3 regions of the Marinomonas pontica genome follow, and region 2 is predicted to be linked to each of the others. Evidence: predicted binding sites of a transcription regulator. Region 2 holds the regulator's gene; each other region holds the start of a gene.
The links. The regulator sigma-54, encoded in region 2, starts transcription at its own class of promoters, with help from an activator protein. The targets are predictions, from matches to a motif close to TGGCACNNNNNTTGCTNT.
Positions count from the first base shown of each region.

Region 1: hmpA (NO-inducible flavohemoprotein) is a predicted target of sigma-54. The motif match lies at 4,600-4,617, and genes of this name have one in related genera.
Region 3: AABA11_RS10240 (ANTAR domain-containing response regulator) is a predicted target of sigma-54. The motif match lies at 4,408-4,425, and genes of this name have one in related genera.

Region 1 is NZ_AP027271.1:110,890-121,320, reverse strand. It holds gene aroE (shikimate dehydrogenase) at 1-320, opposite strand, end outside; gene AABA11_RS00545 (MATE family efflux transporter) at 438-1,727, opposite strand; gene AABA11_RS00540 (hypothetical protein) at 2,165-2,368, shown strand; gene AABA11_RS00535 (group II truncated hemoglobin) at 2,370-2,795, shown strand; gene norR (nitric oxide reductase transcriptional regulator NorR) at 2,900-4,465, opposite strand; gene hmpA (NO-inducible flavohemoprotein) at 4,679-5,869, shown strand; gene AABA11_RS00520 (carbohydrate-binding domain-containing protein) at 6,050-7,579, opposite strand; gene AABA11_RS00515 (DUF4956 domain-containing protein) at 7,581-8,270, opposite strand; gene AABA11_RS00510 (polyphosphate polymerase domain-containing protein) at 8,316-9,026, opposite strand; gene AABA11_RS00505 (lamin tail domain-containing protein) at 9,023-9,559, opposite strand; gene AABA11_RS00500 (TonB-dependent receptor domain-containing protein) at 9,725-10,431, opposite strand, start outside.
Region 2 is NZ_AP027271.1:1,447,196-1,457,626, forward strand. It holds gene ptsN (PTS IIA-like nitrogen regulatory protein PtsN) at 1-234, opposite strand, end outside; gene AABA11_RS06740 (RNA polymerase factor sigma-54) at 252-1,724, opposite strand; gene lptB (LPS export ABC transporter ATP-binding protein) at 1,800-2,525, opposite strand; gene lptA (lipopolysaccharide transport periplasmic protein LptA) at 2,526-3,035, opposite strand; gene lptC (LPS export ABC transporter periplasmic protein LptC) at 3,019-3,597, opposite strand; gene AABA11_RS06760 (calcium/sodium antiporter) at 3,597-4,556, opposite strand; gene AABA11_RS06765 (ABC transporter ATP-binding protein) at 4,726-5,523, shown strand; gene mlaE (lipid asymmetry maintenance ABC transporter permease subunit MlaE) at 5,520-6,302, shown strand; gene mlaD (outer membrane lipid asymmetry maintenance protein MlaD) at 6,304-6,768, shown strand; gene AABA11_RS06780 (MlaC/ttg2D family ABC transporter substrate-binding protein) at 6,770-7,387, shown strand; gene AABA11_RS06785 (BolA family protein) at 7,590-7,826, shown strand; gene murA (UDP-N-acetylglucosamine 1-carboxyvinyltransferase) at 7,853-9,115, shown strand; gene hisG (ATP phosphoribosyltransferase) at 9,117-9,761, shown strand; gene hisD (histidinol dehydrogenase) at 9,762-10,431, shown strand, end outside.
Region 3 is NZ_AP027271.1:2,169,984-2,180,414, reverse strand. It holds gene AABA11_RS10260 (IS30 family transposase) at 1-7, opposite strand, end outside; gene AABA11_RS10255 (type I secretion system permease/ATPase) at 57-2,183, shown strand; gene AABA11_RS10250 (HlyD family type I secretion periplasmic adaptor subunit) at 2,186-3,517, shown strand; gene AABA11_RS10245 (response regulator transcription factor) at 3,623-4,258, shown strand; gene AABA11_RS10240 (ANTAR domain-containing response regulator) at 4,466-5,071, shown strand; gene AABA11_RS10235 (CmpA/NrtA family ABC transporter substrate-binding protein) at 5,068-6,267, shown strand; gene AABA11_RS10230 (CmpA/NrtA family ABC transporter substrate-binding protein) at 6,623-8,032, shown strand; gene AABA11_RS10225 (ABC transporter permease) at 8,109-9,080, shown strand; gene AABA11_RS10220 (ABC transporter ATP-binding protein) at 9,151-9,999, shown strand; gene AABA11_RS10215 (NAD(P)/FAD-dependent oxidoreductase) at 10,004-10,431, shown strand, end outside.

The DNA of each region.
Region 1 (10,431 bases), 1.3 Mb from region 2:
TCCGTATTTTCACCAACTAGCTTGCCATCACGGTTCACCACAGTATTCACCGCACCAATGATACGAGCTGACTCGCCTAACTCATCAAGGTGATCAATAACCGACACTTTATGAGGAATTGAACAATTAAAACCGCGCCAATTCATGGCTTTCGCACCTAATACGGCGTTTTTAAGGTCCTCAGGCTGAATGTCACAATTAATATAACGCCAATCCAAACCCAAATCTCGATACGCGGCTTCCATCATCACGCCCGTGGGGTTTTCTAAGGCTGGCGTGGCAAAAGACCCCGTTAACTTGCTTAAGAAATGCTTCGACATACCGAATTTTCTCCATGTTTGGTGGCTGTAAAAAGAACACTTCACCGCATGGTAGCAAACCCAGTCGCCAGAAAAATTTCAATTGTTAACAGCGCCTTTTATAGCCAGTAAGAAACTTTAAGCATCCGCGAACCAAACGTTTTTCTTCATATTCTGCAGATAACACCAATACAAGGTGATGGCTCTGGCGATAAACAACATGGCTTGGCTGAGCCATAAGCCATGATTACCAAGATCTTGGCTAATAAACCACACAGGGAAAAACACGCCGAAGACACAAATGATCATGGTGTTTTGCATTTGCTTTACGCTGGTTGTGCCAATGAAAATGCCATCCAACATAAAGGACCAAATACCCAACAGAGGAAAGAAGATCAACCAAGGTAGGTACAGAGCCGCATCGTCTCGCACGGTTTGTACATTGGTTAGTAAGGCAATGATTTGATTACCAAAAAGCCAAAATATCAGCATTAAAATAACTGCGGCAAACAGCGCCCAATAGGTAGAAAGCTGAATAACCTTCTTAAAATTGGCTTTGTCTTTGCGACCATAATATTCACCACACAAAGCTTCCACCGAGAAAGCAAAGCCATCCAAGGCGTTAGAAATAATCATCAAGAATGTCAGTAAAACCGCGTTGGCGGCAAGAATAGAATCCCCTTGTCGAGCACCTTGTGCGGTAAAAAATAACATCACTAATAACAAGAGAATCGTGCGTACAAACAAATAGCGATTCACTTTGACTAACGCCATGTATTCACGCCATTTCGCCAAGACGCTTAACGGTACATGACCGGAAAAGCCTTTTAACTTATGCCAAGCCAAAACACCGGCGACCGTGACGCCAATATAATGCGCAAACACCGTTGCCCACGCCACGCCGTCACTCGCCATGCCCAATCCATAAACGGCGACGTAATCGAGAATCATGTTAGCGACATTGATCACCAGCAGCATCCACAGCGGCCCTTTGGAATATTGCACGCCAAAGAACCACCCCATTAAGGCATAACCCGCTAACACAGCCGGCGCACTGAAAATCCGCGCTTCGCAATACAAACGTGCCCAAGGTTCGACTTCCTCGCTGGGCTCCATCAAGGTAATCGCCAAATCAATCAAGGGCGCTCGGAATAAAATCAGCATGAGCCCGATAAAAACGCCCATCAAAATCGATTGCAGAAGCAGCTCTCGCACGCGTCGTTCATCGCCCTGACCGAGAGCTTGTGCAGTCAATCCCGTCGAGCCCATGCGCAAAAAGCCAAACGCCCAAAACAAGAAACTAAAAATGCTCGCGCCAATCGCCACCGCCGCAAGATGCGTTGCCGTACCCAAGTGACCAACCACCGCCGTATCGACTAAGCCCAAGAGCGGCGTTGTGATATTCGACACCATAGGAGGCCACGCCATGCGCCAAATTTTACGATTCAGTACGATATTCGCACGATATGAGCCGGAAATGGCCTGTAAGGATAATTTCGACATTCATGTCTCGCTTGTCGTTATGCTTTTTAGTTATTGGCTCTATTTTGTGGATACTTTATTTTCTGTGGGTAAAGTTCAATCAAACACAAATTATCGACACAAAATTTTTGTGGAAAATCATAGCAGTTATTCACATTGAGCGGCATTTTTTCCAAGATTTCAGGGTTTTCCACCGATAAAAGTCAACTTTTGACTGTTTTTTGCACTGTTGATCAACTTACCCACAAAGCGATCGCCCATAATCGTTGGAAATATTCAACACGGCTAATGTTGGATAAGTGGTGCTTTTTTCCACAATCTGGCTCACATCATCGCAGAAATTTGCTAAACTCGCGTTTATTTTTTGCCGCTGGAGCAACCTTATGCCAAAACAATTAAAGCCCTTTATTGAAGGCTTAGCCGTCGGGTGCGTTTTCATCAGCATCACAATGTTATTCCAAATTCCTCTGTATATGAGCTTCATTATTGGCGCATTGGCCGCGTTAGGCGGCTATCGTAACTCGATCAAGATGGACAAAGAAAAAACCGCCAAGAAAGAACAAAACCAACCCAAAGACAGCGAATAAGATGACGCCTTCCAGTACACCCGTTTACGGAGAAGGCGACGCCACGTTACAAGCCGTTGGAGGGCTGACGGGGCTACAAACCTTGGTTGAAACCTTCTATCGCATTATGGAAAACACACCTGAGTTTCGGCCACTGTTTGATATGCATCCTAGCAATATCGAACTGACCATCGACAAGCTGGTGTCTTTTTTGTCCGGTTGGATGGGCGGCGAAAAGTTATTCTCGAAAAAATACGGTCCGATCAGCTTACCGCAAGCGCACGCACATTTAATTGTCACCGAAAAAGAAAAAGCCATGTGGTTAAACTGCATGGCCGCTGCGCTCGATGAATTGGGTTATCCAGAAGATTTGAAGGCGTATTTGCTGCCTCAGCTCGCTTTTCCTGCGGAACGCATTCGTCAAGTGAGTGCGGCGAGGCATAACTAAGAACTTGCAACCCCTCCCTAACCCTCCCCTTGAAGATAAGGGGAGGGAACAAAGCGGTACTGCTCCTCCCCCTTGTGTCTTGAAGGGGGAGGCTAGGAGGGGGTCTAAATACGCACTTCCTTTGCAACGACGATCCCTAAGCGTTTCGCCAAGCGCGCTAGGTTGGCGCGGTCCATAGATAGCTGCTGAGCGGCTTTGGTCCAATTTCCTTGATTTTCTTCTAGCGCTTTACGGATTAGATTTCGTTGATAAGTTTCTGTTTCTAAACGCAAATCGATTGGTTTGTGTTTTTCTAAGCGCGGTGGCTCCAGTTCATTTTTCTGTATCTTTTCTTGGGAACTATTATCGATTTGTAACCCAGTTAAGTGCGCAGGTGAAATAACCGTGATGCCGGTTGGGTGATCTGCTTTGGAAAAAAGTGCGGCACGAGAGATGACGTGCTCTAGTTCTCGAACATTACCTGGCCAGTGATACGCTTCTAATAACTGAATCGCGGCGGGCGATAGCGTCAGTTGTTGCAATCCCAGTTTTCGGCGAAAGCGTTCGGCGAAGAAGCCAGCCAATAAAGCAATGTCGCCTTGTCTATCGCGCAAGGCAGGAACTTGAATAGGAAAGACGCTAAGGCGATGGAATAAATCGGCACGAAAACGATGCTCGACCACTTCGGTTTCCAAGTGTCGGTTGGTTGCGGCAATGATGCGCACGTTTACCTTGCGAATCTGATCTTTACCGACGGCTTGGATTTCTTGATTTTGAATCGCTCTGAGCAAGGTACCTTGTACTTCTAACGGCAGTTCGCCAATCTCATCCAATAATAAGGTGCCACCGTCAGCTAACAAGAACTTACCGTCTCGGTCTCGATCCGCACCAGTAAACGCGCCTTTTACATGGCCAAACAGCTCACTTTCAATAAGATGATGCGGAATGGCGGCGCAGTTCACATACACCATGGGCGCGTCAGATCGGTTAGAGCGCTCATGAAGCGCACGTGCAACAAGCTCTTTGCCGACGCCCGTTTCGCCTTCGATTAAGATAGAAAAATCCGATGAGGCAACCAAATTAATTGACTGCTTGAGGTCTTGCATCGCCTTGCTTTGACCTATCATCTCACGGCTTTGTTCGCCCATTACTTTCAATACGTTTTGAGCATGTTGAGATTGATTTTCCAGTTGTTCCATTAACATCGCCGTGTTCAATGTCATGGCCGCCATGGCGCCAATAATTTCTAAAGCGCGCGCATCAATGTCATCAAATACACCAGGCAAAATACTGTCCAGCGTCACCACGCCAATCAATTTTCCTTCTAAGTAAAGCGGAACCCCCATGCAAGAATGCACGGGCAACTGTTCGTCGTGGCCTAGTACCATGCCGTCATAGGGATCTGGCAAGGTCGAATGTGCAGGAAAACGAACTGGATAATGCCCCGCGCAGATTTCGCGTAGTCGTGGGTGTTCTTCAATCACGAAACGTCGTCCCATCACATCGTCCGACAAACCGCGCTGTGCAAGGGGGATCAGCACGCCATGATGATGCGCCAATAGGACAACGGCATCGCAGTTTATGGTGGCTCGCACGGCATAAACCAATTGTTCAAATCGGTTGGGTTGATTCACAGCACTGGCCAAATCCAGTGCAAAGCTCAGTAGAGCATTATTGGATACCTGATTCATGGACGCTCGCAATTCATTATTGTTAGGTCATTATGACTCAATCAGATCATAAAGACCTTACTATTTTTGTGTCATTATGACTCTAAATCACGACATGAAAACCCAAAATGTTGATTTTATTGTAATTTTTTATTTGGCACGTCCTTCGCAATAGTAAAGACAATTCAACAATTTCATTCCCGTTTTATGACTTACTAAAGCAAAGGACACAATATGTTATCTCAACAACACATAGATACAGTGAAAGCGACCATCCCACTTCTTGCGTCTGCAGGTACGGCCATTACTGAGCATTTTTACAAGCGTATGTTTTCACACAACCCAGAGTTAAAAGATGTGTTTAACATGACACACCAAAGAACGGGTGGCCAACCTGCTGCACTGTTTAATGCGATCGCAGCCTACGCAACGCACATTGATAACCTGGAAGTACTGACCAGCGCCGTGATGCGTATCGCCCATAAGCACACCAGTTTCAATATCCAACCAAACCAATACGATATTGTGGGTCATCACTTGATTGAAACCCTACGTGAACTGGCGCCAGACGCCTTCACCAAAGAAGTAGAAGAGGCGTGGGTTGCGGCTTACACACAACTTGCGGGTATTTTTATTAAGGTAGAAGGCGACCTATATGCGGAGCGCGCGGCGCAACAAGGCGGCTGGAAAGACTTCCGTCGTTTTCGAGTGGCGTCAAAAACACCTGAGTCGGATCTGGTTACCAGCTTTGTGTTCGAACCTGTTGATGGCGGCGCGGTGATCGACTATCAACCAGGTCAATATCTTGGCATCAAATTGCACCCAGAAGGCAACGAGTTCGACGAAATTCGTCAATATTCACTGTCTACAGCGCCAAATGGCAGCAGCTATCGCATCAGCGTGAAACGCGAAGGCACAGGAGAGATCGCCGGCGTCATGTCGAATTACCTGCATGATCACATCACCGTAGGCGATGAAATAGAAGCCATGCCACCCGCAGGCGACTTCTTTTTCCAAGACAAACAAAGACCGGTGGTGCTGATTTCTGGTGGTGTTGGCTTAACCCCGATGCAAGCCATGTTAGACACATTAGCAAAACAACAATACGCCCAACCCATCAGCTACTTACACGCCTGTGCGCATCAAGGTCAGCATTCATTTGACACCCACGTAAACAGCCTAAAAGAGCAGCTCAACCTGTCTGTTTACACTTGGTACGAACAAGCAGACAATGAAGCGCAAGGCGTATTGAACGGTAAGATGCAAATTGACGCAGTAAAAGACAGCCTACCGCTGACGGATGGTGAGTTTTACTTATGTGGCCCAGTGGGCTTCATGATGTTTGTGAAACAGCAACTACTCAGCCTTGGTGTAGAAGCCGACCGCATTCATTACGAACTCTTCGGCCCACATCAAGAGGTTTAGCAGTCAATCAAAGTCATCAATATGTGCCACTACGCTTGAACCTCTACAAGAAGAGGCAAACAATAGTGAGTAGGAGTCTCGGAATATTTTTCAGCTCCATTTAAACGCGTCAAAGATAGGAATATAGCGTCTCCTATCTTTGACGAGACTGGATTGACACAGTGAAGATCTACAATCTACTTACCACCAACCTTTCTTTTCACCCCGCTCACCTCTAGGGCCGCCGCGTCCAGCATTACCAAAGCGGGTAATGACGGTCTCCAGTGTGACAGTGGTAATGTCTTCGCCATTAATTTGCACTTGGTAAGTTTGCCCCAGCGTGAATTCAGGCTCAGAAACAGTGAACGATTGGAAGTCCATTGGCATCACTTGTTCAAACACCTGATTGCTCTCGACATGGGTGATGGTGACGGTGGCCCCTTTTGCATAAGTGCTTTCTAAGTTGATCTGAATAACTGGCTGAGTAGAGTCGTCAGAAGGGGCTTGTGCCATGCCAGCACTGCCCATGGCAAATAAACGGCCACCAGTCAGTTTGAAGAAACCATCCACATCAATATAGCCATCACGACCACTGGTTGGGCCTTCGATAAACAGTTCACCGCCACTCATCATAGCGTCACCATTCGAGTCAAAGCCGTCACCACTGGATTGAATGTGCGTGCGGCCGCCTAAGATGGTCATGATGCCATCTACTTTGGCTTTACCGCCGCCATGTGGTGGACGTTCACCAGGTTGGCCTTCTGGTCGCTCGCCGCGAGGAGGGCGTTCGCCCATTTCGCCTTCAGGGTGTTCACCACGCTCACCGCCTTTGAAAAAGCCTTTCACACGTTCGCCAAAGCTTGGTTCATTGGCGCCACTGCCATCTGAAATATTCAGAGCATCGTCTTCCGACTTAACAAAAATATTGCCACCATGAATCGTGATGTTACGACTCTCAATGCCCTCATAGGATTCCTCGACACGAATATTGCCGCTGTAAATGTCAACTTTGCGGACGCCCTTGATGCCATCGTCTTTTGCGAAAATCTGAATATCGCTGCCTTCGATGTGAACAAAACCTTTGTCTTCGCGCTCCTCATTGTCGGCTTTAATGCCGTCGTCACCCGCCTTGATTAGGATCTTAGAGTCACGGATATCGACACTGTCCTGTCCGTATAAACCATCGTCTACGGTTTCGATGCTGATGTTGGCGCGGCGAATATCAAGATCGTCTTTACTCACGATACCGTCTTTATAACGGCCCACGATGGTCAATGTGGCTTGTGGTGCTCCGGTGATTTTTAGATCGGCTTTAGAGTAAATTGGCGCGTTTTGTTTTGCTTCGCCTTCTTTCTCCGCGCTGTGGTTGTGGTCTTCAAAACGGTTGTTGGAGTTTGGCATCAATTCGACATCCACATCACCCGCTTCTTCGATGTACAGAGCAGACCCGTAAGCGTTGGACAGTTGGATATTATCCAGCTGTAACGTAACTTTCTCGTCCCCTGTGTTGACCCAGATTTGACCGTTGTCACTTTGTCCCGTTAGGCGGTAAGTACCACCGCGGGTAATGAGGATACGGCCGTCTTTGACTAAGATAGCTGGGGTCGATAAAGGTGGCTGTGCCACATTCAGTTCAATGGCATTGTTGGCCGCAGAGACCTGAGTGCTGGCTGCGAACAAGGCTGCATATAAAGGCGCGATGGCCCAACGTCGAGATAGGTGTTTCATCATATTATTCCGTAAATTCGCCGTTACTTGAAAGAAGAACACAGCTGTTGATGCTCGCGCATGAGCGCAGCTGAGTAAGAAGAGGTTCTTGCTGACCGCGCTTAATTTTGACTTCGGTAACGCGTTCGACCACGTCCCCTTTTAGGGTGTCAGAGCGGGTTAGGTAGCTGTTGACCAATTTGCGGTCATCTAAAATATTCTGTACAGACGCCCAATCGCTACTGCGTGGATACTTAATGATAAGCATGTAAGCAGGCTCGAAGGTGACCGAACGTGACAGCCCCCAGAGAACGATGGCAATGAAAATGCTCGCGATAAATGACAACTCGTAATAGGCCACGCCATTGGCGATACCCACCATGATGGACCAAAAGATAAAGGCCGTATCGCGAGGATCTTTGACGGCTGTACGAAAACGGATGATCGATAAGGCACCGACCATGCCCAAAGACAGCATTAAATTGCCACTGATGCCGATGACGATGGCGTTGATCGCAATGGCCGTCATTACCAAGGTGATGTTGAAGTTTTGCGAGTACAGTACACCATTGTAGGTGCGCTTATAGATAAAATAGATAAACATTGCCATCAAGAAAGTGATCGATAATGACAACAAAATCTGCAGCACACTCATGGTGTTTTCCGAAAAGAGTAGGCTGTTATTGAGTATTTGGCTTAGGTTAGTTGAGTCCATGATGTTTCGTCTTGTTTCAAGGGTTAATGAGTTAAAGGGGATAAATCAGTCGCCGTAATACTCGCGCATATGCATTCGGCCTTGGCAATATTTACTAATCGCCATGGCGGTTGTGCCATCGAGCTTCAGCAAAGTCGAGAACCAAGAGGGCAAGCAGGTATTGAACTTGACCTCCATGATGATGGTGTCCGGGCGCTGCAAAGTTTGCGTTTCAAGATCCGGGTTAAATAGATCTAAGTCGCTGGTATTAACGCGGATGTTTTTATCAAACGTCACTCGAATGTCGTTGTAGTCGAGCATGTAGACTTCCCGGTCGTAATCGACGATCACTTTCGGGCGGATAAATTTACGTTTTAAATCAAAGTAGATAGAACGTGCACTTTGGCTGTCCTTCTCAAGTAAAAAGTCCACATCCCCATCGATCATTTGCAGCGCTTCAGCCTTGCTCAGGCGGACTGAGCTTTTGTTCACAAATTGGTTGTGCTTGCGCTTACGTTCTAACTTGACCCAGTTAAGCGTTGGGTCGTAGGTGCGTAAACGGTATTTATCACGGTGCTCAATCCCGTCCAGCTTTTCCTCAACGCTGGTGTCATAGTCGTCATCAAAATAAAGACTACGAATGAAGTAGCCTCGTTCGTCTTTTTGATGAGGGTCCCGCTGCATGAGGGTTGCAAGTAGATGGCGCGCGTATTCGTAATCCGCGTAGCTGATGTAATACTTCACCTCATGACGCTGAACTTTTAATGTTTTACTCATCGAGCCGTCACCCCTACAAGTTCTCCAGGTGTTGGCTGATAGGAAATTTCCACGATGTCAGGATTCTTTATTTTATGGCCTATCGAAAATTGGCCTTTGTAAGAAGCCGGAGCGATTAAAGCAATGCGGTCCAGTTGGGTTTTGCCACGTGGACTGGTCAGAGTGACTGTTTCACCATTGCCAAGACTAAAGTTAAGCTTGATCGCATTCATAGGTAGATTTTCCGCTTTTTCCCCATGCAACAAAGCGGTGCCATGTGCAGGGACGATGACATCAAACGGAATACGAAAACGTTCGGGGTCGTCTAGGTCGTCGCTAAGGTAATAGCCCTTCAAGGAAACACTGTTGAGGCTTGGATTGTAGAGTTCTATCCAATCCTGCTTATCGTTATTGGCAAACGATACTTCGCTGATAAACAATTGATTGGCTGCTGCTGTCACTGTGGTCTGGTGCAGAGCAAATGCAACCACCGCAGTGACCGCCATAAAACCAGTAAATAGATAGGGTTTAATAGAACGATAAGTCTGATACATAGAATGAGTTATTAAATCGTCATAATTTGGTCATATTATGCCCTTAAATAGCATTGCTTCTCATTTGTATTTACCTAGATTTACACTCAGAACGTGTTTTTATAGTAAAAAAAGAGCAACCCTAAGGCTGCTCAAACAGAAAGAAAGCGATCGTTTCTAAAGGGGTTAGAAACGATAATTTACACCCACTTTGAAGTTTCTACCTGGTTGGTAAGACGTTGTATCTTCGCCCGTGGTTGAGTCTTCCGATGTCTCGCTCTTGCTGTATAGCTTATTAGTAACGTTATCAACGCGTAGTTGGGCACTGAGGTTTTCAGTGAAACGGTAAGAAGCAAACACGTCATATACGGTGTATGTCAGGTATTCACTGGTGCTTCGAGTACCTTCTTCAACACGCCCTTTTCGATACTTGGTATCGAAGCCGACACGACCTTTTTGATCGTTAAAGTAAGTACCTAATGTGACGCTAATGCTACGAGGAATAATGCTAGTATCTTTGGATTTCGTACCATCGTCTTCAACCACATAACCATTCATATCTTGGAATGTGAAATTGGCAAAGATAAGAGGGCTATCATAGCGAGCGGCCAGTTCCCAACCGTATATGGCGGCTTCGTCTTTGTTGACAAACTGACGCACATTGTAGGCACTACCGTTGTAAGTGCCGATGCTTGTATCAAGTGTGCCCAGTAGCTCGTTGTAGATTTTGTCTTTTAAGTCGTTATGAATGTAGCTGATATTGGCATCTAAACGGTCAGTGGTTTGCCATATGCCCATACGCTCAAAGGTCAGACCCACTTCTGTGTCCAAGGAAGTTTCACCAGTAAGGTCTTCGTTTTCGATGACACACCAGTTACCGTTGCCATCGCCAC
Region 2 (10,431 bases):
GACGATGGCAGTGTGATTGGCTGACTCTAGTCGACAATGGGGAATCGCTATGCCATTGCCAATACCTGTGCTTCCGAGTTTTTCACGGCCAAGTAAGGCATCGTAGACAGCTTCGTTGTTGCAATGTAGACGATTTGAAGCGACTTCGGCAATGCTTTCTAAAACGCGTTTTTTACTAACGATATCTTGTTTAGCAAGAACTAGGTCTGCTTTTAATAATGATTTCAATGACATGATAAAATGGTTTCCGTTTAGATCAGTCGTTTTCGTTCATTGGAAGGAGGGATATTCATCGCCTCACGATATTTGGCTACCGTTCGTCTGGCAACCTGTATGCCTTGGTCTGCCAAAATGGCAGCGAGTTTATTGTCGCTTAATGGTTTTTTCGCCGGTTCGTCTGAAACAAGCTTTTTGATCATGGCGCGAATGGCGGTAGAGGAACACTCTCCACCTGATGCTGTGTTTACATGGCTTGAGAAAAAGTATTTTAGTTCAAAAATGCCTTTTGGGGTGTGCATGTATTTCTGAGTTGTCACCCTTGAAATGGTCGATTCATGCATTCCCACTTCTTCGGCCACATCGTGAAGTACCATGGGTTTCATGGCTTCTTCACCCAGTTCAAAGAAATCTATTTGTCTACTAACGATGCAGCTGGCCACTTTTAACAACGTTTCGTTTCGGCTTTGAAGGCTTTTCATGAACCACTTGGCTTCTTGAAGCGATGTTTTTATGTAAGTCGCATCTTCCGTTGTGGTGGCTGTACTCGCCATTGCAGAATACGTTTCGTTGATTTTTATGGGGGGGAGAGCGTCGTTGTTTAGCTCTACTTGCCAGACATCATTGCGTTTTTTGACGGACACATCAGGGATGACATAGTCTGTGTCATCAGCGTCAATAACTGAGCCAGGTCTGGGGTTTAGCTGTTGAATTAAATGAATAACTTCTTTTAACGCTTCGTCTTTTAGTTTTGTCTTTCGGCTCAGCTGAGCGAAATCACGATTGCCTAAAAGTGGTAGGTAATGATCGATTAAATTGTAAGTGCTTTTGAATAATGGATGGCTGTGAAAGGCTTCCAATTGAACAAGTAAGCAATCTCGTAAATCGATAGAGCAAACGCCAACAGGGTCGAAGCGCTGAAGTCGGTGCTGCACAGCAATAACTTCGTCAATTTCCAGCTCTTCTAGCTCTGTACTGAGTGATTCGCAAATGTCCTCGGGTGTAATGCTTAAATACCCATCAGGCTGCACACACTCAATAATCGCGTAAGCAATTTCAATGTCTCTGTCCGACATATGGGTCAGATTCAATTGCCAAATAAGGTGGTCTTGGATGCTTTCAGCGGGTGCGTTACGGCTTTCAAAATCGCTTTCACTTTCAAAGCTATTGCTGTCGCTAACGGCAGCAGAACTTTGGTAAGTGTCATCCCAGTTACTGTCTATTGATAACTCTTCTGGGATGCTTTCTGTCCACTCAGATTCTAAACGCGCTTCTTCGCTGTTTGTTTCTATTGGTGTTTCTGTTGCAATTTTGGATTCGATGCTTGCTTGAGTATCACTGTTCGTATGTTCTTCGTCATCGAGCTCAAGAAGTGGATTGGACTCTAAAAATTCATGGATTTCTTGCTTTAAATCCAACGTAGAAAGCTGCAGCAAGCGAATGGCTTGTTGCAGTTGAGGCGTCATGGTCAGCTGTTGACCGAGTTTTAATTGCAAAGACTGCTTCATAGAGCAACTCTTTTTGTTTGAATGAATTGGAACGAGTTGTGCATACTACTCCCTTTCTACAGCAATGATAAGGGGTTACAGGCGGAAGTCGTCGCCTAAATAGACCTTTTTTACCTGTTCATTGTTGATGACCGTACTCGCGTCACCAGAAGCAATGATGTAGCCATTGCCGACAATGTAGGCTTTATCGCAGATGTCGAGTGTTTCTCTGACGTTGTGATCTGTGATTAGAACGCCAATTCCACTCTCTTGTAGGTGTTTTATTATGAGCTTGATGTCGCCAACTGAAATAGGGTCTACACCAGCAAAAGGTTCATCAAGCAGTATGAATTTTGGGTTCATGGCAAGTGCTCTGGCAATCTCCACCCGACGTCTTTCGCCACCGGAGAGCGCCATCCCAAGGTTGGTGCGGATGTGGGTGATGTGAAACTCTTCGAGAAGTTCTTCAAGCCTTGCTTTTTGATCGTCTTTACTTAGCTCTTTGCGCGTTTCAAGGATGGCCAAAATGTTGTCTTCAACAGACATTTTACGAAAAATGGACGCTTCTTGAGGTAAGTAGCCAATGCCTTTTTGGGCACGAGTGTGCATGGCATCGTGGGTGATGTCGTGGCCATCGATAAAGATACCACCCGCATCATTAGCCACCATGCCAACGATCATGTAAAAGCATGTGGTTTTTCCTGCGCCATTGGGGCCGAGCAAGCCGACGGCTTGGCCGGACTCTACTGAGATAGAAACGTCTTTTACGACTTTTCTTTTTTTGTAGCTTTTAGCAAGGTGCTTTGCTTCTAGTAAGGCCATCTATTGTTTTGCCTCAGGCGCTTGTGGTTGTAATGTCATGGATACGCGTCCCGAATCTTTTTTCTCTGCGCTGAATGTGCCGTCTTGAATCATGTACAGAATGTAGTCTGCGGTGATGGAGTTTTGAATGCGGCTTAAATAACCATCGCCAATGATTTCTAATTTAGATTCGTCTGTTTGATAGTGTATTTCATTGCCTTTACTGATCACAATGTTGCCACTCCAGTCCACTTGCTGGCTGAATTTGGCTGGTGAACCTGACGCTTCGAGGCTGCTAAATTTACGCGTATTTGCGTCTGTCGAAACTTTCAGGTATTCGGCTTGGATTTCAATAGAACCTTGTTTTACAAAGACGTTGCCTTTGTAAATGGCTTGACCTGAATTTTGATCGAACGATGCTTCATCCGCTTGAATCTCTAGTGGTTTGTTGATGTCATCAGGCAGTGCGTACGTATATTGGCCAATAAGGGCAGTGGTGAGCAACATGCTGGCGTTAATGAATCGTTTCATATTTTCCTCGTACAGATCCTGTCATCACGACTTCTTCTGAATTTATATAAGTGGTAATCGTACCAGCGGAGGTCTCGCCTTGTGTAGAGGTCAGTGTCGCCGCTCCATAACTGGTAATTGATTTGTCGCTGTCTTTGTAATGCATGTTGTTTGAACTAAGCTGAATGTCTTCCGACTTTAGAAATGTCTTAGTTGCAATGACATTATCGGTTAATAGAATATCATTACTTCCATCATCGATAACCCCTTTATCTGCTTTTGCGTGCCATTGTCCTGAATTAGAGTAGCGTTCAATACTGGGGTTTTCGAGTAGCGTCTTGGATTCAGTCACAAAGTGCAGTGTTTGCTGGGCGTTCAGTGTTTCTATCAATTCACCATTTTGATCAAACTCTTTGACTTTTACTTTGGTAATAAAGTAATCGGGAGAGTTGCGCAATGAATCTGTCTGAACCAGATTTTTTATGGGGGTTGTGCTATACCAGCCTAGCAGGCCGGCACCAATAATAATCGCTGCCGCAACAAAAATGAGTTTTGGTCGAATCTGATCCGTTAAATACGACATTACATTGAGCCGTTGGTGCTAAGTATGAATAAATACACGCCATAGCAAGCGATGAGAGGAAGTCCAACCCATCTTGGGATCGCGTTCTTCTTGGTTTTCTTGAAAATGTAAATGGCAAGCGCCAATGCCAGTGTTAAACCAAGAACCCAGGGAAAGTCTCTGTGAGTGACGCTTGAATCAATGACTCCAGGTGCAAGCAATGCGGGCAATGGAAGTACGGTGGCTAAATTGAAAATGTTAGAACCCAGTACGTTACCAATTGCGATGTCGTGATGACCCTTTCTGACACTGCTTACAGAGGCAGCGAGTTCAGGAAGGCTTGTTCCAATAGCAACTATGGTTAAACCAATGACAAGCTCGCTTACCCCAAGTGCGGTCGCAATGCCTATTGCTCCCCAAACAAGCAGTTTGGAACTACCAATCAAAACAGCCAATCCAATTAAAGCAATGATTAAAGACTTTCCTATAGAGGTGTCTTCATGCTCCGACAGTTCATCTAGCTCGTCTTCTAGATCTTTGCTGCCTCGCAATAACAGGATTAATACAATCAAAAAAGCGGCAATCAGGATAATGCCATCCCAAGCTTCAAGTGTTTGATCGAATAATAAGAAGCCCGTTAGTAGTGTAATAGTAAGCACTAAAGGTACTTCTTTCGTTGAAAGGCCTTGGGCGATTGGAATGGCTGAAAATAACAGGGTGATACCAAGGACCAAAGCAATGTTGGCAATATTGGAGCCCAGCACATTGCCGATGGCAATTTCAGGTGCATTATCAAGTGCAGCAATGGCAGAAACCACCATTTCTGGTGCGGATGTTCCAAATGCTACTAGTGTGATACCAATCACCATTGGGTTGACGTTTAGTTTTTTTGCAACCAGAGCTGAGTGCTCTATGAATTTATCGGAACTCAAAACCAGTAAAATTAAGCCTGCAACAAGGGCGATGGAAAACAGCAACATATCGTTGATAATACTCGTAGAAAAGGAAAGCACCATTTAATGAGGTTTGACGATGAAATTCAAGGCTTGATCTTGCAAACAAATTAGATTTGCCCTTGCTGCGATTCTAATTGTTAAGGGGCAGTGATAGTATCAGGCGATATTTAGAAAGGATGATAAAGGTGTACTCGTGGCTGATGCTTATATAGAAGTCCAAGATTTGAGCTTTTCGAGAGGGGATCGTGTCATTTATGAAAATGTTTCTCTTACTATCCCAAGAGGTAAAATCACCGCGGTTATGGGGCCAAGTGGTACGGGTAAAACCACGTTATTGCGTTTAATTGCGGCTCAATTGTCACCAGATTCGGGTTTGGTGCTCGTGGACGGTAAAAATGTTCATACGTTATCCAGGTCTGAACTTTATAAAGTGCGAAAGAAAATGGGGATGTTATTTCAAAGTGGTGCTTTGTTCAGTGACATGTCTGTGGCTGAAAATATCGCTTTCCCAATGGAAGAACACACTAAGCTTGATGCAAAAGCCATCAACGAAAAAGTGTTGGAAAAACTTCATAGTGTCGGTTTGCGTGGTGCGGCTCGACTAAAGCCTTCTGAACTTTCTGGTGGTATGGCACGACGAGTAGCATTGGCTAGAGCGATCGCGTTGGACCCCGAGTTAGTCATGTATGATGAGCCTTTTACCGGGCAAGACCCGATTTCTAAAGGTGTGCTGGTGAAGCTGATTCGTCAGTTAAATGAATCTGCGAATATGACGTCTGTATTGGTCTCCCATGATGTTGAAGAGTCTCTTTCTATCGCCGATCATGTTTGTATCTTGGCTGGTGGTCGAGTGATTGCAGAAGGGTCGCCAGAAGATATTAGGATGTCGGATGACGCTGAAGTGAAGCAATTTTTAAATGGCGAGCCAGATGGCCCTGTGCCGTTTCATTACCCCGAAAAAGATCGGGCTGGTGTCGAGGTGACGGTATGAAAATGGTTGCATTACTGGGCGGTGCGTTACTTGACTGGATTGAGTCGGTTGGTCGAGCGGGCATATTTTTGGCGCAAAGTATTTTTAGATTGCCGGTACGTTTTAAAGAATCGATTAATCTGCTGATTAAGCAACTGTATTCTGTTGGTGTGTTGTCGCTGGTGATTGTCGTTGTTTCGGGTGCGTTTATTGGTATGGTGTTGGCCTTGCAAGGTTACAGCATCTTGGCCAAATTTGGTTCCGAAGAGGCGGTGGGGCAATTGCTGGCATTGGCGTTACTTCGAGAGCTTGGGCCTGTGGTAACGGCGTTGTTGTTTGCTGGGCGTGCGGGGTCTTCCTTAACGGCTGAGATTGGTCTAATGAAAGCGACAGAGCAGTTGTCTAGCTTTGAAATGATGGGGGTTGATCCGTTACGTCGGGTTATTGCTCCTAGGTTTATTGCTGGCGTTATCTGTCTGCCATTGCTGAGTTTGATTTTTTCCACCACCGGTATTATCGGTGGTCTGGTGGTTTCTGTGAATTGGTTGGGTGTTCATGATGGCGCTTTTTGGTCTCTGATGCAGCAATCAGTTTATTTTGACACTGACATCGTAAATGGCTTTATTAAAGCTGTGTGTTTTTCAATTGCCGTTACTTGGATTGCGGTATATCAAGGGTATGAGTGTGTGCCAACTTCCGAAGGGATTGGTAAAGCCACGACCCGCACTGTTGTTTTAGGTTCATTGGCTATTTTGGCGTTGGACTTTGTATTAACCGCCGCCATGTTTGGAGATTTTTAAAATGAGAAGTAAGCGCACGGAATTGTTTGTTGGGTCTTTTATTTTATTGGGTATTTTGGCGTTTGTTTATCTGGCGGTGCAGGTAAGTGGGTTGGCTTTTACTGACAAAAAGGACACTTACCAGATTGTGGCGAGATTTGATGACATAGGTGGTTTAAGTAATCGTGCCAAGGTAACCATTGCGGGTGTGACCATCGGCAGTGTGGAGTCCATTACTCTTGATAAAGAGCTTTATATGGGGCTTGTTACAATGAATATTGACTCTGATGTGAACAATATTCCTACTGATAGTTCGATTGCTATTTTGACTAGCGGCCTATTGGGTGAGAAATACTTGGGGCTGTCTATCGGTGCTGATGATGAAATGCTGACTGACGGCGGTGAAATATTCGACACGCAGTCCGCGTTGGTGTTAGAGACGTTAATTAGTCAGTTTTTATTTAAAGCCGGTGATTCGGAGAAGTAATATGTTGAAATTGTTGTCACGTGCTTTTTTAATTTTTTCTGTCGTTGGTGCCAGTTTAGCTTGGTCGAATGAAGAAGCGGCTAGAGAGGCCGTCATTGAGGTGGTGGATGCTTTTCGTACACAGATTGTTGCGGATAAAGACGTTTTGTCAAAGGACCCAGCTCTGCTTGAAGAAAGGGTAAACGCCATTTTGGAGAATGTTGTTGATTTTGATGACTTCTCTAAAAAAGTGATGGGGAAATACTACCGTCGTGCCTCACCTGAACAGCGAGTGCGTTTTGCAACCGTCACAAAAGATACGTTGCTAAAAACCTATGGGGCATCGTTGCTTGAGTTGGATGCTGATCGTATTGAGGTGCTGCCTTTGGGGCCTCAAGGTCGTGGTAAAGAAACGAAAGTGGATGTTGACTTTCAAATGGAAGCGGGTGGCTTGTTAAATATTTCCTTTTATATGGAAGAGTCTAAGCAGGGGCGTTGGTTATTGAGTAATATTGTGATTAATAACATTAATTTTGGCTTAACGTTCCGTAAGCAGTTTGGCGTGATGATGGAGCAAAATAAGAACAATATTGAATTGGCGATTAATGCTTGGCGTGAGTCTTTGGCAAAAAAATCATAGTCTAAATTTCCGCAATTTCATTTCTTAAAATCCGAGTCCATTTTGTGGATTCGGATTTTTTTGTCTGGCAGATTGTCAGCCTTGAATAAAATCTAAGAAAACAGCCAGTTTTTTCTTCAGAGTTCGCCTAAGAGGTGTTATGTAGTTGGCTGTACTAAGGTAGAATAAACCAAATTAAGTATATTTATCTATTGGAGCGACTGTGAACGCAGCTGAAGTTAAAGCACTTTTAGAATCCTCTATCCCTAACTGTGATGTGGTTGCAGAGGGCGAAGGTTGTAATTTTCAAGTAGTGGTAGTGACGAGTGAATTTGAAGGTTTGTCGACCGTTAAGAGACAGCAACTTGTATATTCTCACCTCCAAGAAGCCATTTCTAGTGGCGCGATTCATGCCGTAACCATGAAAACCTACACGCCAGAACAAGCAAATAAGCTATAAAATAGCGTTTATAAGAGATTAATAATATGGACAAGCTTCTGATTACCGGTGGTACTCGGCTTAATGGTGTGGTTCGTGCGTCTGGCGCGAAAAATGCTGCGTTGCCAATTTTAGCGGCAACTTTGTTAACGAAAGAACTGATCACCATTAAAAATCTTCCGCATTTACATGATATCACTACCATGCTGGAGCTCCTGGGCTCGATGGGGTGTGGCGTTGTCGTGGATGAGAAAATGAGCGTTCAGTTGGACGTTTCTACATTGAATAACTGCGAAGCTCCTTATGAGCTTGTAAAAACCATGCGCGCCTCCATTTTGGTGCTCGGTCCTTTGGTGAGTCATTTTGGTAAAGCGATCGTATCTCTTCCTGGTGGCTGTGCGATTGGTAGTCGCCCTGTGGATCTGCATTTGCGCGGATTAGAAGCGATGGGTGCAACGATTAGTGTAGAAGGTGGCGATATTGTCGCCAGTGTCGATGGTCGTCTGAAAGGTGCGCGTATCTTTTTTGACAAAGTGACCGTGACAGGCACTGAGAACCTTCTGATGGCAGCAACATTGGCAGATGGTCAAACTATTCTAGAAAACGCCGCACGTGAACCTGAAGTTGTTGATTTGGCCGAGTGTCTTATTGCGATGGGGGCTAAAATCACTGGTCATGGCACCGACACTATCGTCATTGAGGGTGTTGAGGCCTTGCATGGTACAAGCTATCCAGTCATGCCTGATCGAATTGAAACGGGAACCTTCTTGGTTGCGGCTGCGATTACTGGCGGAAAGGTCAGAGTGATCGACACAAACGTTAAATCTCTTGAGGCAGTGTTGTCCAAACTAGAAGAAGCTGGTGCAAAAGTCTCCAGCGGGGAAGACTGGATTGAAGTGGATATGGAAGGTCGACGTCCAGACGCAGTTAATATCAGTACAGCGCCTTATCCTGCTTTCCCAACTGACATGCAAGCTCAATTTGTGGCACTAAACTCCGTTGCAAACGGGGTGGGCCGAGTGATCGAAAATATTTTCGAAAACCGCTTTATGCACGTGGATGAAATGCTACGTATGGGTGCCGACATTGAGGTAACAGGTAACACAGCGATTGTCCGAGGTTGCGAGCGCCTTAAGGGTGCGCCGGTAATGGCGACTGACTTGCGAGCTTCGGCGAGTTTGGTGTTGTCTGCTTTGGTTGCTGAAGGTGATACTAAGATTGACCGTATTTACCACATCGATCGTGGTTACGAATGTATTGAAGAAAAATTCGGTGCGTTGGGTGCGAAAATTTCACGGGTTTTAAATTAATATGAGCAAAACGTTGACGATTGCGCTATCGAAAGGGCGCATCCTTGGTGAAACTTTACCGCTTTTAGAAAAGGCGAATATCGTTCCGCTTGAAGATATTAGCAAAAGTCGAAAGCTGATTTTTGACACTAACCATGACCATATTAAACTGGTTATTTTACGAGCGACGGATGTACCCACTTATGTTGATCATGGTGTGGCGGACTTTGGAGTTGCTGGTAAAGATGTTTTGATGGAAGCTTCTACCAAAAATCTATATGAATTGCTGGATCTAAAAATCGCAAAATGCCGATTGATGACCGCTGGCGTGGTGGGGCAGCCTTTGCCAAATCGACGTTTGAAGGTAGCGTCTAAATTCATTAAAACGGCAAAAGCGTATTTTGCCGAGCAGGGTATTCAGGCCGATGTTATCAAGCTCTATGGTGCGATGGAGTTGGCGCCTATTATGGGGTTAGCGGATTTGATCGTTGATATCGTTGATACGGGTAATACGCTCAAAGCTAACGGCCTTGAAGCTCGTGAATTGATTGCTCCGATTAGTACGCGTCTGGTTGTAAATAAAGCGGCTTATAAAACAAAGTATTCAGAAATTGAACCTATTTTGGAAATGATAAGACGCGCTGTTGACAATAATGAGGGTAAGTAATTGAACCTTAATATTCGTGAATTTACGTCTAGTTCAGATGATTTTCGTAGTGAGCTAGAGGCTCTGCTTGCTTGGGACTCTGTCTCTGATGATGGAGTTCAAAGCGCAGTAGCAAACATTGTAGAGCAAGTTCGTCTTCGTGGTGACGCGGCGGTGATTGAGTTTACTAACCGATTTGATCGTCGTCAGGTTGCAGTGTCATCCGAATTGGAAATCTCCCGTGAAGCACTGGCTTTAGCAAAAGAGCGCGTCAGTGCAGAATTGGTCGCAAGTCTAGAGGCTGCTGCCAAGCGCGTTCGTGATTACCATGAGCGTCAAAAACAGCCTTCTTGGCAGTATCAAGAAGAAGACGGTACTGTGTTGGGGCAAAAAGTCACGCCATTAGATCGAGTGGGTGTGTATGTGCCAGGGGGTAAAGCTGCTTATCCTTCTTCTGTCTTAATGAATGTCATGCCGGCCAAAGTGGCGGGAGTTGGTGAAATTATTATGGTGGTGCCAACGCCTGATGGCTTGGTGAATGATATCGTTTTGGCGGCTGCTTATATTGCCGGCGTTGATCGTGTGTTTACTATTGGCGGTGCTCAAGCGGTTGCTGCATTAGCTTATGGTACCGAAACTATTCCTAAAGTGGATAAGATTGTTGGGCCTGGTAACATCTACGTCGCAACGG
Region 3 (10,431 bases), 720 kb from region 2:
AATTCATGTTGGTACTGCTTTATCTGTGGTAAGAAGAAGTGTATCAACTTCAGCAGTTGGCTTCTTCTACACCTGATTTGCAGTGTCGCACTTATTATCTGAATTTAGGTTTCTATAACCCCTATACTGCCGATGGCATCGCAGCGGGGTTACCTATTACTGACAATGCCATGTCTCCAGAGCTTTTCCAACGTGCTGCACAGCGGATTGGCCTCAGCACCCGATTTGTTAAGCGTTCTTTGGCAAAAATTCCTGATATGGTCATGCCGGTTGTTTTGCTCTTAAAAGAAAAGCAAGCCTGTGTGTTGTTGGAGTTAGATAGAAAAAACGGAAGCGCTAAAATTCTCCGACCAGAATCCGGTGAAGGCGAATTAACAATAACCATAGAGCAGCTGAATGAATCGTTTTCGGGTTACTGCTTTTTTGTTCGTCCCTTGTATCAATTTGACAAACGTTCCGAGAAAAGTGACGAAAAAGAAACCAAAAAAGGTCATTGGTTTTGGGGAACCGTTACTGGGTCTTGGCGAATATATCGTGATGTTTTCATCGCGTCGTTATTAATTAATATTTTTGCCGTAGCCAGCCCTTTGTTTGTCATGAATGTTTATGATCGTGTTGTGCCAAATAACGCGTTTGATACCCTATGGGTTTTGGCAATTGGTGCCGCGGCGGTGTATTTATTCGATTTTTTACTGCGTATGCTGCGAGCGTACTTTATTGATATTGCCGGTAAAAAATCAGATATCTTGATATCCGCGTCGATTTTTTCCAAAGTGAATAACATTACGATGGCATCTCGTCCTAAGTCGGTTGGCGCATTTGCAAAGAACTTGCAAGAGTTCGAAAGCATTCGAGACTTCATCACGTCTGCATCCATCACCACCTTGGTGGACATTCCGTTCATGTTTTTGATCATTGGCGTAATATGGCTGATAGGTGGCCCGGTTGGTTACATTCCGATTGTGACCATTGCGCTTATTGTCTTATACAGTCTTATTATTCAAATTCCGCTACGACGTTCCATTGAGGAAAGTCAAAAAACCGCGTCTCAGAAAAACGCAGTATTGATCGAAAGCCTATACAACGCTGAAAGTGTGAAGTTGAATAATGCGGAAGGCGTCATGCAGCAACAATGGGAAAATGCCGTAGGCAATATTGCCGATTGGGGGGTAAAAACGCGTCAGTTGTCTCAGTCTTCTTCGTCATTTGCAATGGTGGCCCAACAGCTGACAACCGTGATTATTGTTATTGTCGGTGTGTATCAAATATCAGAAGGTAATATGAGCATGGGGGCGCTGGTGGCGTCAGTCATGTTGACAGGAAGAGCGCTTGGTCCAATGGCGCAAGTGGCCAGTTTGGCGACTCGTTACAATCAGGCTAAGTCAGCGTTTTCATCATTGAATGAGATCATGTCTTCGCCGGTAGAAAACCCAGATAACGTGAAATTTGTGCACCGTCCTTCATTTAAAGGGTCTTTTCAATTTGAAGCGGTAGACTTTGCCTACCCAGATCAAGAACAAGCCGCGGTAAGTTCGATAAACTTCACCATTCAGCAAGGTGAGAAAGTTGCCATCATTGGGCGTATTGGTTCGGGTAAGTCAACACTAGGCAAATTAATGACGGGCTTGTATACACCAGGCTCTGGCGCCATACGCATAGATGGTGTCGATTTGCGGCAAGTAAACCCGACCGATTTGCGTCGCAATGTAGGCGCGGTGTCGCAAGACGTGAATTTATTTTATGGTTCCATTAAAGACAACATCGTCATGGGTGTGCCTTACATGGAAGATGACGCGATCATTCGAGCGGCGGATTTATCCGGTGTGTCTGAGTTTGCTAATCGTAAGCCAAGCGGGCTGGACAGCAATGTTGGTGAGCGTGGTGCCTTGTTATCTGGAGGGCAACGCCAAAGTATCGCGATCGCAAGAGCGTTACTTTTTGATCCGCCGATTCTTATTTTGGACGAACCGACGGCGTCTATGGACAACACCACTGAGGCTCGGATGAAACGTCGATTAATGGAAGGGATTAAAGACAAAACCCTCATCTTAATTACACATAAGGCCTCTATGCTAGACATGGTTGATCGTATTATCGTCATGGATAACGGTCGCTTGATTGCTGATGGTCCAAAAGCACAAGTGCATGAAGCGCTTCGCCAAGGCAAATTGAAGGTCAGTTAATAATGAGCAATAAAAACCAGATATCTCAAAACGATTTAGAATATTTGACGAACCGAAATGCAGCATTGATGCTGAAAACGCCTCGTGGTGGTCGAATTATTTTATGGGTTATTTTTATTTTTGTGACGGTCGCTTTGGTGTGGGCGCACTATACCTCGTTGGATGAAGTTACCGTTGGTGAAGGGAAAGTCATACCATCCAGTCAGGTTCAGCAAATACAAAACCTTGAGGGGGGTATTTTAAAAGAGATCAATGTTAAGGTGGGGCAAGTGGTCGATAGTGGTCAGGTGCTGATGACTATTGAAAATACAGAAGCTTTGTCGTCATTGCGTGAACAGCAAGCGGAATCGATTAACTTGCGGGTGCGTGCCACACGTCTGCAAGCCGAATCGTACGGAGTTAAGCCAGAGTTCGATGCACAGGTGATGAAAGAGTATCCGCAAGTGGTGAGTCGAGAGATGGACTTGTATAAAAACCGCCTAGAGTCATTACGCACGAATCAGTCCAGTTTCCAGCAGCAAATAGAGCAGCGAAAACAGGAAATTGTCGAGTTACAAGCCAAGTTAGACAATTTAAAACAAAGTTATGCGTTCTCGAAAGAGGAGTTGTCATTAACGCGCCCCGCGTTTGAGCAGGGGGCGGTTTCTCGGGTTGAACTATTGCAGTTGGAGCGTCAAGTAAACCAGTTGCAAGGGGATCTAGAAGCAACGCAATTGGCGATTCCTCGCGCGCGATCGGCTTTAAAAGAAGCGCAAAGTAAATTAGAAGAAAGCGATGCGAAATTTCGTGCGGATGCACAAGAAGATTTAACAACAGTAAAAAGCAAGTTAGACCAACTCCGCGAGAGCAATGTGTCTCTTGAAGATAAGGTTTCCAGAACTCAAGTGAGATCGCCGGTTAAAGGGATAGTCAAGCAGCTGCAGATCAATACCGTTGGTGGTGTTATTAAACCAGGAATGAGCTTGCTGGAAATAGTTCCGATTGAAGATTCCTTGTTGATCGAAGCGAAAGTTCGTCCAGAAAATATTGGTTTCATTCAACCAGATATGAGCGCGGTGGTAAAACTATCGGCCTATGATTTTGCTATTTTTGGCGGCTTACATGGGGTGGTTGAAAACATCAGTGCGGACACCATTTTAGATGAAGAAGGCAACAGCTTTTATTTGGTGAGAGTGAGGACAGATAAAAACCATTTAGGCCGTGAAGAAGCGCCATTGCCTATTATTCCTGGTATGCAAGCAACGGTAGACATCATTACGGGCAAAAAGACATTATTAGACTATTTGCTAAAACCGATTCTGAAGGCAAAACAAAATGCGCTTCGTGAGCGCTAATTACAAAAAAAATGGCAGGTTTGATGACGAGTAACAAATGTTAACAAACCGTTATTATTTGCTGGTTAGAATAGCAAGATCGCACTTGATAGGACGAGATCAATTTTGAAAATTTTGTGTTGGAATACAGATAACGCCGTATGGAAGCATTGGAATCAAGTGATAAGCCGTGGTGTCTCATTAGTTCGTGTTGATACCTTGGAAGAAGTGCGCCAAATACTGCGTGCAAAGCCGTCTGAATTTGAATACTGCTTCTTTTATTTGGATAAGGAATTTTTTGCAAAGCACGTCGAGGATGTGGCCAGTGTTTGCGCTGAGCTTCCTCAACAAAAAGTGGTGGTTTTCCCTAGCCAGCATAGTCAATCGGCGGCATTACGGCTTTTTTCTGTCGGTGTAAACGGGCAGTGCGCGCCCTATATTGGTAAAGAGCAATTGACCTTGGTTTTGTCGGTCATTGAGTCTGGTGAGATTTGGGGTGGAAAAGCCTTTATTCAGCAGCTTATTCAGCAATCTGCTTTGCCTGTCGCTCAGCCGAATAGTGCGTTAGATGAGTTATCTGAACGCGAGTTAAGCGTGGCGCAATGCGTCTCTAAAGGCTTATCTAATAAGCAAATTGCCCTTGAATTGAATATTACTGAGCGTACAGTGAAAGCCCATTTGACGTCGATTTTTAAGAAAACACAGACAAAAGATCGTTTGGCATTGGCGCTTTTGGTTAAGCCGCAATCTGTCGTGCATTAAACTCGCTCATCGAGTCTTAGTTTGCGCTTTTTTGGTTCGCGTTTTACTTTTTTGATGTCTTTCCGCTATTAAATTGACGTTTTTTTCTTCTTAAAGGCCCTAAAACGGGCCTTTTACCTGTTTATTATTCCATTTTATGTGTGTCTAAATGGCGCATATCTTGCATTTTGTTTGGTGCTTACTTTACGTTTTTTAAGAGAATGCACCATGCTTGCTCCCCCAGAAAAAGAACTGACTGTGATGTTGGTAGACAATGAACCAGCAAGAGCGGCCATTGTTGAACAGGCGATGGTCGACAGTGGTTATCGTGTGATTAGGCGCTTGGAGAGTGCTAAAAACCTCACGGAAGCCGTGGCAGAGTTTCAGCCGGATATGGTCATTATTGACATCGAATCACCCGATCGGGATATGTTAGAAAACATGTCTCGACTTACTCAAGATAACCCACGCCCGATTGTTATGTTCGCCGAAGAAGACGATTCCAGACATGTGGAAGCCGCTATTCGTGCTGGTGTAAGTGCTTATGTTGTTGACGGCGTGAACAGTGGCAGCGTTAAGGCGCTTCTTCAAGTGGCCATCGCAAGATTTAGGGAGTTTCAGGCGCTTCGATCTGAATTAGAGTCAGTGAAAAGCCAGCTTGAAGACCGCAAGCTAATAGACAAAGCAAAAGGTTTGATAATGAAACATCAGAAGTGTGATGAACCCGCCGCTTATCAAGCTCTGCGCAAATTGGCTATGGATCGTAGTCAGCGTATGACCGACGTAGCTCGAAATATTATCTCTGTGATGGAATTAATGGGAGGCTCAAAATGATCTTGATGCAGCCAAATACAGTTATTCAAAATGCAGAGCCTATTCGAATTGGGTTTATTCCATTGATTGATTGCGCTCCTTTTGTCATTGCTCATGAGAAAGGTTTCTTCTTACAAGAAGGCGTGGATGTGGTGCTTTCCAAGGAAGCGTCTTGGGCGAGTATTCGTGACAAGGTGACGTTTAATTTACTGGATGGTGCTCATATGTTGGCGTCCATGCCAATTGCGGCCAGTTTGGGTATTGGCACGATAAAGACATCCATGGAAACGAGCTTTACGGTCAGCCACAATGGTAATGGCATCACCATTGGGAATGAATTGTACAAACAGTTACAGCGGTTTGCTGTGTCATCGGCAGACATTCGATCGGGTGCCGCGCTGAAAAAGTTGATTGAAAGTCGAGGTAAGGGGACTGCGCCACTGCGGTTTGCGATGGTATACCCTTATTCATCGCATAATTACCAGTTGCGGGATTGGTTAAGTCGAGCGGGTATTGATTCGGATAATGATGTGCAGATCGTGGTGGTGCCTCCGGTCAAAATGGTGGACAGTCTTCGCCAAGGAGACATAGACGGTTACTGTGTTGGCGAACCATGGAACAGTCTTGCTGTGGAGCAAGGTGTTGGGCATATGTTGGTCACGGGATTCGAAATTTGGGGAAGCACACCAGAGAAAGTGTTTGGTGTGAACTCGACTTGGGCTGAGCAAAATCGCGGGTCGTATCTTGCGGTGATACGAGCGCTAGAGCAGGCATGTAAGTGGGTGGATAATCCGGCGAATCAGACAGAGCTGCTTAATATTTTAAGCCAATCTGATTATTTAAATTGCACGGTTGAGCAGCTGGTCTATGGTTTCGGATCGGTAAAGCCTAAGGGGCAGTTCGATTGGCCAATGGACGCCTATCAGCGATTTTCAGGCAGTGATATTAATAAGCCGCTTCCAAGTTATGCATTATGGATCATGGCGCAGATGCATCGTTGGCATCAACTGGATCATGTCACGTCGCTGAACGATTTGGCGGAGCAAGTTTATCGTAAGGACTTGTTTTATGAGGCGCTGGGCTTAGCGCAAAGGAATCAGGCATCAGAGTGGCGATTATCTGCAAAAGAAGAGTCCACTTGGCTTTCCTCTGTTGCTTCAGGAAAGATCCGTTTGCACCCAGAAGGCATATTAAAAGGGTTTGATCGTTTTGAGTGAGTGGTATTTGAACATGTCATGTTTTAGTGCGTTGTGCGTAATGATTGGGCGAAAAAAGGTTTTCCAGCGGGCTCATACGTCATTCGTGGCGGTGTTAAATATATAAATATTATATAAATCATATGGTTAATTATGTTGGCACGTTGCGTGCTTTATTAAATACATTGAAAAAGAGTTAGCTAAAAAATTTTGGTGAAATTAGCAACGATGCTGAATTGTCACCCACATTACTGAATATCCAATGTAGGATTTTCTTTGAATGGCAAAGGCGCCTGTGAACACATTTTGTTGTGATTGCATGCGCCTTTTTTGTTTTTCTACTTTTTAAACCTGTCTTTAGAAGCGGAGTATGACGATGAACCTTAGATTTTTGAAAGCCGTAATTCCCCTGCCTGTGACTGCAATGGCAGTACAGAAAGTCCGTGCGTCTGTGTTGGTCGGCTCTGTTCTTTTGTCTGGCATTGCTCATGCAGAGCTTGGTTATCCGGAAAAAGAAGAGTTGAAATTTGGCTTTATAAAGTTAACAGACATGGCGCCATTGGCGGTGGCCTATGAAAAAGGCTACTTCGAAGATGAAGGCTTGTACGTCACGTTAGAAGCTCAAGCAAATTGGAAAGTGCTGTTGGATCGAGTCATTGATGGGCAATTAGACGGTGCTCACATGCTGGCGGGACAGCCATTGGGCGCCACCATCGGCTACGGTACCAAAGCACACATTGTGACGGCGTTTAGCATGGATTTGAACGGGAACGGCATAACTGTATCAAACGATGTTTGGGATGAAATGAAGAAAAACATTCCAAATGGCCCCGATGGAAAGCCAGTTCATCCTATTAGTGCAAGTGCTCTAAAGCCGGTCATTGATGGTTATAAAGCGCAGGGCAAGCCATTCCAAATGGGCATGGTTTTCCCAGTTTCCACTCACAACTATGAATTACGTTATTGGCTTGCTGCAGGTGGAATCAATCCTGGCTACTACGCGCCAGCACGAGGCGATACCAGTGGCCAAATCAATGCAGATGCTCTGTTGTCTGTAACGCCGCCACCACAAATGCCAGCCACCATGGAGGCCGGCACTATTTCTGGTTACTGCGTGGGTGAACCATGGAACCAACAAGCCGTATTTAAAGGTATTGGCGTGCCAGTGATTACCGATTATGAAATCTGGAAGAACAACCCAGAAAAAGTATTTGGTGTGAGCAGTGATTGGGCGGAGCAGTATCCAAACACACATATTCGTGTGGTGAAAGCGATGATCCGTGCTGCGAAATGGTTGGATGATAACAATAACGCTAACCGTCCAGAGGCTGTGAAAATCCTTTCACGCAGCCAATACGTTGGTGCCGATTACGATGTTATCGCCAACAGTATGACGGGGACATTTGAATACGAAAAAGGTGACAAGCGCGAGATTCCTGATTTCAACGTCTTCTTCCGTCACCACGCGACTTACCCGTATTACAGCGATGCCATCTGGTACCTAACGCAAATGCGTCGTTGGGGGCAGATTGCGGAACCTAAGTCTGACGAATGGTTCATGAATATCGCTAAAGAAGTTTACCGTCCTGACATCTATGCGCAAGCGGCTAATTCATTGATCGAAGATGGCATCATGATGGCGTCTGAATTCCCTGACTTTGACAAAGAAGATGGATTCAAACCACCTCAAAGTGACTTCATCGATGGCGTTTTGTATGACGGAAAATACCCGAATGACTATTTGAAACGCTTCAAAATCGGCCTGAAAGGTGATGATCAGATTTAAGAAGATCAAACACAAAGAGTCAGTCCAAAGTGGTCACATACCGTGGCCACGTTCCAAGAAATAGAGTGAGAGAAAGATGATGATTTCAAACATAACGATGGCGTCTTTGAAGGATAAGATCAGCGCATTTTCTGTGAAAGGAATGCTGCTGCCTGTCTTTGGCATCTTGGTTTTCATCTTGTTGTGGCAAGTCGGAGCAAGTCGTGTGCATACCTCATTGGGAGAGTTTCCAGGGCCTGTGGTGGTGTATGAACAATGGAACAGTCTGGTGGCTGAGCATCAAAATGAGCGCATCAAGGCGGATAAGTTTTACGCCAGACAAGAGGAGCGTATTGCCCAAAGACAAGCCAAAGACCCTAGTTATGTTGGAACAATAAGAGACTACACCGGTAAACCAACGTTTTTTGATCAAATTTTTACCAGCTTGTATACGGTTTTAGCAGGTTTTGGGTTGGCCAGTTTGATTGCGATTCCTGTCGGTATTTTGATAGGCCTTAACAGGTCGGTTTACAGCGCCTTGAACCCCGTAATTCAAGTCTTTAAACCTGTGTCGCCATTGGCATGGTTGCCCTTGGTAACCATGGTGGTGAGCGCGAGTTATGTTTCTGATGATCCGATGTTTTCAAAGTCATTTTTGACATCCATGTTCACTGTGACTCTGTGTTGCATGTGGCCCACGTTGATTAACACCGCGGTGGGTGTGGCTGCGGTGGAAAAAGACTTGCTTAACGTATCAAAAGTGTTGCGTCTTGGTTGGATGACACACGTGGTGAAAATTGTAGTGCCGTCTGCGATTCCGTTGATGTTTACCGGTTTGCGTTTGTCGCTTGGCATTGCGTGGATGGTATTGATTGCGGCAGAAATGTTGGCGCAAAACCCAGGGTTAGGGAAATTTGTGTGGGATGAATTCCAAAATGGCAGTTCAAATTCGCTAGGCCGAATTATGGTGGCGGTGTTGATGATTGGCTTTATTGGTTATTTATTAGACCGAGTTATGTTGGCGATTCAGCGTTTTGTTTCTTGGGACAAAACTCAGGTGCTGCGTTAGTTGAAGGGATTCAGCGAGTAGGCCATTTGTCAAAAATAGAGTAATGAAAATACGCGAATCGGAGAAAAGTATGACAACACATTTAGATATCAGCCATGTTTCCATCGAGTTTCCAACGCCAAAAGGCTCGTTTAAAGCGCTTGATAACGTTAGTTTGAAAATAGAGAAAGGCGAATTTGTTTCGCTTATTGGTCACTCTGGTTGCGGCAAGTCAACCGTACTGAATATTGTGGCGGGTTTGTATGATGCCACCGAAGGCGGCATTTTGTTGGACGGCAGAGAGGTAAAAGGGCCGGGCCCAGAAAGAGCGGTGGTGTTTCAGAATCACTCTTTATTGCCTTGGTTAACGTCTTATCAGAATGTTGAGTTGGCTGTTAAACAAGTGTTTCGCAAAACAAAATCTAAGAAAGAAATGCACGATTGGATCATGCACAACCTTGAATTGGTGCACATGACGCATGCGGCCGATAAGCGCCCAGCTGAAATTTCTGGTGGTATGAAGCAGCGTGTTGGCATCGCCCGAGCATTGGCCATGGAGCCAAGTGTCTTGTTGATGGATGAACCTTTCGGCGCGCTTGATGCCCTGACGCGTGCGCACTTACAAGACTCGTTGATGGAAATTCAGAAAGATTTAAACAACACCGTCATCATGATCACGCATGACGTGGATGAAGCGGTCTTGCTATCAGATCGCATTGTGATGATGACGAATGGTCCAGAAGCCACAATTGGTGAAATTTTGCATGTAGATTTGGAGCGCCCAAGAGACCGTTTGGCGCTGGCGAATGACCCAAAATATGTGGATTACCGTGCTCAAGTGCTGACTTTTTTGTACGAAAAACAGCGCAAAGTCGAACCCATTCATAGTGTGGCTAAAAACAAAGCCACGCCTGCTACCACCAAGGCTGCGCAGGCGTAATACCATGAACCAGACAATGAAACGTCGGCTGGTGATTGTGGGTGCAGGTATGGCCGGTAGTAAATTGGCACACGATGCAAAAATCGCGTATGGCGATGCATATCATATTATTTTGATCGGTGAAGAGGCTCAGGTTGGTTATAACCGCATACTGCTGTCGTCTTTACTGGCAAATGATATTGCCGATGCTGATATGAAGCTGGTGGATGCGCAAAAAATGCAAGACGACGGTATCGAAATCGTCGCTAATGACCCAGTAGTTCGTGTTGATGTGGCTGAAAAAAACGTGATGTTATCCAGCGGACACCAAGTGGCTTACGACCAATTGGTGTTGGCGACTGGCTCGCGGGCAAGTCGTTTGCCAATAGACGGGGCGAATGCGCCCAACGTGATGGGCTTTCGGACTTGGAATGACGTCAATGTCATGACCCA